One region of the Cyanobium sp. BA5m-10 genome, then DNA from elsewhere that is predicted to be linked to it. Evidence: predicted binding sites of a transcription regulator. Region 1 holds the regulator's gene; the other holds the start of a gene.

What was found. The regulator NtcA, encoded in region 1, controls nitrogen genes in cyanobacteria. The targets are predictions, from matches to a motif close to GTANCNNNNGNTAC.
Region 2: urtA (urea ABC transporter substrate-binding protein) is a predicted target of NtcA. The motif match lies at 2,021-2,034, and genes of this name have one in related genera.

The regions. Positions count from the first base shown of each region.
Region 1 is NZ_JAGQCP010000007.1:78,317-81,727, forward strand. It holds gene KBY85_RS04830 (resolvase) at 1-51, opposite strand, end outside; gene KBY85_RS04835 (DUF3084 domain-containing protein) at 48-1,265, opposite strand; gene ntcA (global nitrogen regulator NtcA) at 1,300-2,040, opposite strand; gene KBY85_RS04845 (cob(I)yrinic acid a,c-diamide adenosyltransferase) at 2,283-2,924, shown strand; gene dcd (dCTP deaminase) at 2,924-3,411, shown strand, end outside.
Region 2 is NZ_JAGQCP010000065.1:6,385-9,795, reverse strand. It holds gene KBY85_RS14530 (ABC transporter substrate-binding protein) at 1-439, shown strand, start outside; gene KBY85_RS16000 (GGDEF domain-containing protein) at 446-1,669, opposite strand; gene urtA (urea ABC transporter substrate-binding protein) at 2,118-3,411, shown strand, end outside.

The sequences.
Region 1 (3,411 bases):
GCTGCGCCCGGGATCGAGGCCTGCCACCAGGCCCGCCGCAGCGCTCGTCATGGGCGGCGAGGGCCCGGACCCGATTGGGCGGGAGATGGGGCCGCCAACCAGCGCAATTCCGCTGCAATTGGGTCGGCGGTGCTGGCGCTGTTGATGGCGAGGGCTTCTAGTTGGGCAACCTGGCCCGGCTGGCGCTCGCTCAGCTCCCGGGCCAGCTTTTTAAAGCTGGCCGCATCGAACTGCAGCCCTTCCACCAATGTGCCCTGGCGCTGGGCTCGGGCATAGGCAGCGGCCAGCAGCAGGTTGAGTCGCCGCGAAACCGGCTCCAGGGCTGTGAGGTCGCCCTCGATCGTGGTGCTGGCCAGCACTTCACCTGCTTTAACTACTGGGCGGTTGGGGCGTAGGTCTGGGAAGGCAAGCACCTGGCGCTCGCCCCTCAGCACGTTGGCGGCCGAGAGAATGCTCACCACCCAGCTGCCGGGTTTGGCGAGCAGGCCTTCCAGCTTGCTGATGTCATTTTTGGGTACCAGCAGGATCTGGCGATCGGGGGGCTGGCCGGGCAGCACCCGCCTGAAGGCGTTGAGATTGGCCTGCTGCAGCAAGGCGGTGATCACCTCCTTGGCCTGCTCGGGGCGCTCAAGGGTCACCTTGGCGCTGGCCAGGGTCTGACCGCTGCTGAGCACCACGTCGCCGCGGCGCAGGGCAATCAGGTTGCCCTCCAGGTCTTTAAGTTCTTGGGCTCCGGCGCTAATCCGGCGGCGCACCTGGGCTAGTTCCGCTTCGGTGCGGCGGATTTCCGCATCCCGCCCCTTCACCTCCTGGCTGAGACGGCTGCGCTCCAGCTCCAACCGGTTGCGCTGGGTTAGAAGTGGCGCCAGCTCTTGGCGCAATTTGCTGGCGCGGGCTTGGGCCTGCTCAAAGCGCGTCTGAGCCTCGCGTTTGCCCTGTTCGGCCCGCGCCACCTGCAGGCGGCTGCTGGCTAGTTGGCTGTTGCTGCGGCTCAGTTCGCTGCGGCTGGTTTGCAGCCGTTGCTCCAGTCGATCGAGTTCAAACAGGCCCGTGCGCAGCCGCTCGCTTACCAGCAGCATCAGGCCGAGGGAGATGGCACTGATCAGGCTGCCAGTGAGCACTGTGATCAACACGGCGGTGCGGCGGGGCCGCATCCCCAACAGGCTCAAGCGCGCCTTGCCCACCAGGCTGCCGAGTCGGTCGCCCAGGGTGGAGAGCACTCCCCCCAGGGCGAGCAGAGCGAGGATCAGCAGCCAGCCCGTCACATACGTCCCCGGAGGGCCCCAGTATCCCTGGCCTTCAGCTGAAGCGCTTAGCTAGGGCGATTGGATCAAACACAGTGATCTTTTTGCGGTCGATCTGAACCAGCCCGTCGTTGCGCAGGTCGCCCAGCAGGCGAGTGATTGTGACGCGGGTGGAGCCAATCGCTTCGGCAATCGCCTGGTGGGAGAGGCGCAGATCAATCGTGATCCCTTCCGAGCTGGGAACGCCGAAATCTCGGCACAGCACCAGCAGGAAGCTCACCAGCCGCGAGCTCATGTCGCGGTGGGTGAGGGTTTCGATCATCGTTTCGGTCTGCAGTATTCGCGAAGACAGGCCCTGCAGCAGTAGCAAGCCCACGCTGGCGTCCTGCTCGATCGCACGGCGCACGGAGGTGGCTGGTGCGGTCACCATCTCGACCCTGGTGAAGGCAACAGCGTGATAGAAGCGATCGGAGCGCTGGCCGGTAAGCAGCGAGAGCACACCAAACAGGCTGTTCTCGCGCAACAGGGCCACGGTGATCTCCTCGCCTGATTCATATACCCGCGACAGCCGGACCGCTCCGCGCCGCAGCAGATAGACCCGCTCGGCTGGATCGCCGGGAAAAAAAATCGTTTTGCCCCGTTCGATCGTCTCGACACTGCTGCCGGCCAGGCCCCGGATCACTTCCAACAGGGTGGGGTTGCCCTGGCCGGCGCTGCCCATGCCTGCCACCACGCCAGGAGCACCCGTCGATGGGGTGTTGGCGGTACGGCTAAATCCGTGGGTAGCGCCAACCATCAAGGTTTTGGCAAGTGCCGGGACCCTAAGGATCACCCGGGGGGCGGCTTGTAGCAATACACACGGTTTGAGACGACACCGCCGGCGCCCCCTGCGCACCAGTACGTATGTTTCCGCTAGGGATGGTGTCGTTTGCTTGTGGAGCGGCTCGATCCCGCTACATTCAGCTCCGCGAGGCCATGGGCTGCTCGCGGCGCCCCAGGTCTGTTTTTCGATTTTCAAGGTTCTTATTCAGGTTGTTCATGACCGCGAGCTTGCCCGTCTCAGGCCTCACCTCCTCCTCCTCTGGAGCTGGTTTTCCGGCGGTCCAGCACCAACCTCAGCGCTCTGGCCATCGCCCTTTGGCTGTGGCGGCTGCCGCGTCCGCCCCTTCTGCTGCGCCGGCATTGCGGCTGGTGGCCCAGTCGGAGGGCTTACTGCAAATCCATACGGCGCCTTTCCGCGGCAGTTACGGAGCCGTGCTCAGCCAGGCCCTACGTAGTGCCGGCTTGGGTAGCCGGGTGCTAGTTACTCAGTTCCTTAAGGGCGGTGTAGATCAGGGCCTCGGCAGCAGCGTCTGGCTGTGTGGGCGACTGCAATGGCTGCGGCCCGGTGTGCCCGGCTGTCTGTCAGAGCCAGCTGCCCACCAGGGGCTCGAGCTGTTGGAGGCGGTGCGCCAGGTGTGGGCCTTCAGCCGCGAGCAGCTGCTCAGTGGTGCGGTGGATCTAATGGTGCTCGACGAGCTGGGCTTGGCTGTGGAGCTGGGCTACATCGAGCAGGCTGAAGTGCTGGCAACCTTGGAGCGCCGACCAGCCCATCTAGATGTCATTTTGACAGGGCCAGCCATGACTCCTGAGTTGATGGCCATGGCTGATCAGGTCACCCAGTTGCGCCGAGGCCTCTGATGCTGAAGAACGATCGCTGGATCAACGAGCAAGCTGCGGTAGGAATGTTGCAGCCGTTTCAGTCGAGCCTGGTGCGCCACCTCGATCCCGCTACGGCGGGCTCCCCGGTGCTCAGCTACGGCTGTTCTTCCTATGGCTACGACTTGCGGTTGTCGGCCAAGGAATTTTTGATCTTTCGGCATGTGCCTGGCACCGTGATGAACCCCAAGCGGTTCAACCCGGCGAACCTGGAGCCCGCTCCCCTGCGCGAAGACGAGGACGGATCCTATTTTATTTTGCCGGCCCATTCCTATGGCTTGGGAGTAGCACTGGAGAAGATGAAGGTGCCATCAAATATCACGGTGATCTGCCTGGGTAAGAGCACATACGCCAGGCTAGGCATCATTGTTAATACGACCCCAGCGGAAGCCGGCTGGCAGGGTCACCTCACCCTGGAGTTCAGTAATTCTTCGGGTGCTGACTGCCGCATTTATGCAAATGAGGGAAT
Region 2 (3,411 bases), on a different contig from region 1:
GTTCCCACCCTTTTCCGACCAAGCAATTGCTACAGGTAAGGTTCGCCCCCTATTCACTAGCCGTGAAATTCCTGGCCAGATTTTCGACATTCTGGTTGCTGATCCCGAGTTCCTTTCGGCCAATCGGCCTTTAGTGGCACGGCTTTTGAGGGTCTGGCAGGCTGCCCACAAGGAGGCGGCTGCCAACCCTGACGCCGCGATCGCCACCATGGCCCGTCGGGAGGGTGTAACCGAACGGGGATTCCGTGATTCGTTGAAGGGTTTGGTGTTTTTCTCTTTGGCCAACCAGGAGCCCCTCTTTGTGCAAGGCGGCGTTCTAGAGCGCAACCTCAGCACAGTCCGTGACGTGCAGGCCTATCTGGGTCTGGTGCCTACTGCATCACCACTCCCCCCGGTTGACGGCACGGTCCTGCGCCAGGCCCTGCAATCCGGGGGCTAGGTCGAGCTAGGCCAAGGTATCTGCGGCCGTGACACCATGGCGCCCCAGATTGCTTTTGCGGTGGTAGAGAGCTTGGTCGGCTTTTTCCATCAGCTGACGTTGACTGGTCCCCTGTTGAGGTATCCCACTGGCGACCCCAATGCTGGCCGTAACCCAGCTGGCAACTGGGCTGGATTCATGGTCGATGCAGGCGGAATCCAGGGCGTTAATAATGGCTTCCGCCAGTCGATAGGCTTCGGTCAACCCAGTTTCCGGCAGCAGAATAGCGAATTCCTCGCCACCTACACGGCAGACAAGGTCGGTGCTGCGAAGCACCTTGCTTTTTATCGCATCTGCAACTTTCCCGAGGCAGAGGTCTCCTTCAACATGCCCGTAGCTATCGTTGTAAAGCTTGAAATGGTCCACATCCAACATAAGTAAACTCAAGGGTTGGCCGCTACGCAGGCCCCGCTTCCACTCCTGGCTGAAAACCTCGTCGAAGCGGCGTCGGTTGCCTACTGAGGTGAGCCCATCCGTGTTGGCTAGGTCCCTGAGTTGTGCTGTCAGTGATAGGGATTCAGTGACCAATTTGTAGAAGCTGCCGCTGAGGCTAATGATTTCCCGGGGGGCTTTGCTGAAGCTGGGGCTTTGCAGGGTTGTGGCTATATTTTTATCAGGGTTCAGCATCAGCTCATCTAGCTGTAGCAACGGTTTAAGAATCCGATCGGCTGTGCGCCAGGCAAAGCTCAAGCCCACTACCCAGCCCAGCACAAGCCCAGCCATCCAGATGCCCATACCCAAAAGACGTGCTGAATATTGCTCTTTTTTAAGAGCATCAAGCTTTTGGGCTTTTTCGTTGTACAGATTTGCCAAGACTTCGCCGTGTCGCCGAATCTCACTAATTGTTCGGTCTTGAGTTGTTCGTTGTATCAATGTTAGGCTAAGTGGTTTGTTTTGTTTTTGCAGTTCTTTAACTTCAGCAGCCGTCTGTTCCAGGTTGCGTTGCACCTGGACTGAGAGCAGCCGGATAGCCTCTAGTTCCCGATGGAGTGCGTTGGTTCTAGATAGCCGGCTCAGGGTTGTGAGCTTTTCATCGAGGGCGGTGCGGAAGCTCTTGAGCTTCGTGATGTCATGGTTCAGCTCATCGCTTAGCGCGCTTGTCCCGCCTTGCACCATGTACTGAGCCGTGTGCGGCACAGACTGGAGCATCTCAAAGCTGAGGTGCCTTATGACATCAGACTCAAAGGCCACTTCACGGGCCTGGGCTCCGGCATTTTGGCTAACCCATTCGCTAAGGAACCACCCGCCTACAGTCGCCACAGAGACGATAGCAAGAGTAGTGACCTGGGTTGTAAACAGCCGCCTTCGGAGTCCCACGCCGTCGGCGATCTCAGTATCCGATGCTACTCGGTAGGAATCAAATTGTTTGGGGTTAGGCGAGTTGTGGGCGAATTCAGTTGGTGAGCATTTGCTGAGCAAGCCCTGAGACCATCTCGGCATTGTGTAATTGGTGTCGAGCGATACGGCGCCGGGGCTGATTGTTGCTGCTGTTTTGTGGGACTTTCTGGATTCCTTCGAGGTCGCAGGGCTTTTGCGAGATTCGTAGCAACCACTACAGGGCCAACGTGTGACAACTGGATACCTTCCACTGACCGCTAAACAGCAGCGGGACATTCAGCGGTTTCCCGTAGGAGTTTTTATGAAGTCTTCCCTGATGCGCAAAACCACCATTCGTTATGTCGCTGGTGCGACGGCGATGGCAGCCAGCCTTTCGCTGGTGGCCTGCGGCGGCGGCGGCGAAAAAGCCTCTGGCGATTTTGACGGTGAAGTGAAGGTGGGGATCCTCCATTCCCGCTCCGGCACCATGGCCATCTCTGAAAACACGGTGGCGGAAGCCGAGTTGATGGCGATCGAGGAGATCAACGCCAAGGGCGGGATCACCATCGATGGCAAGAAGCTGAAGATTGTTCCCGTCGAAGAGGATGGTGCCTCTGACTGGCCCACCTTCGCTGAGAAAGCCAAAAAACTGATCGATCAGGATCAGGTGGCTGTGGTGTTTGGTGGCTGGACCTCAGCTAGCCGCAAGGCGATGCTGCCTGTGTTTGAGGCCAAGGATCACTTCCTCTTCTATCCGATCCAGTACGAAGGTCAGGAGTGCTCCCAGAACATCTTCTACACCGGTGCCACCCCCAACCAACAGGCTGAGCCGGCTGTCTCTTGGCTGCTCAAGAACAAGGGCAAGGACTTTTTCCTAGTGGGCTCCGATTACGTGTATCCGCGCACCGCGAACACGATCATGAAGGAGCAGCTCAAGGTTGAGGGCGGCAATCTGGTGGGTGAGGACTACCTGCCGCTTGGCAACACCGAGGTGGCTCCGATCATTGCCAAGATCAAGCAGGCCCTGCCCAAGGGTGGCGTGATCGTCAACACCCTGAACGGTGACAGCAACGTCGCCTTCTTCAAGCAGATGAAGGCTGCTGGCATCACCCCTGCCAATGGCTACTCGATCATGAGCTTCTCAATTGCTGAGGAGGAGGTTGCGGCAATCGGCCCCGAATATCTGGAAGGCACCTATGCGGCCTGGAACTTCTTCCAGAGTCTCGATACCCCCGCTTCCAAGAAGTTCACTACTGATTTCAAGGCCAAGTACGGCGAGAATCGGGTCACCAACGACCCGGCTGAATCCGCCTACAACATGGTGTACCTCTGGGCCGCTGGGGCTGAGAAGGCCAACAGCGTTGACGACAACGCAGTGCGTAAGGCGCTAATCGGTGTGACTTTCGATGCCCCCCAGGGCAAGATCGAGGTGCAGCCCAATCACCACACCACCGAGCTGGTGATGATTGGTGAGGTCCAAAAGGACGGCATGTTCAAGATCATCGAGAACAAGGGAGTTCTCAAGCCGATTGCCTGGAACCAGTTTGTTCCCGAAACCAAGGGTTACACCTGCGATTGGACCCAGGATCGTCCTGACGCTGGCAAGTTCAAGATGT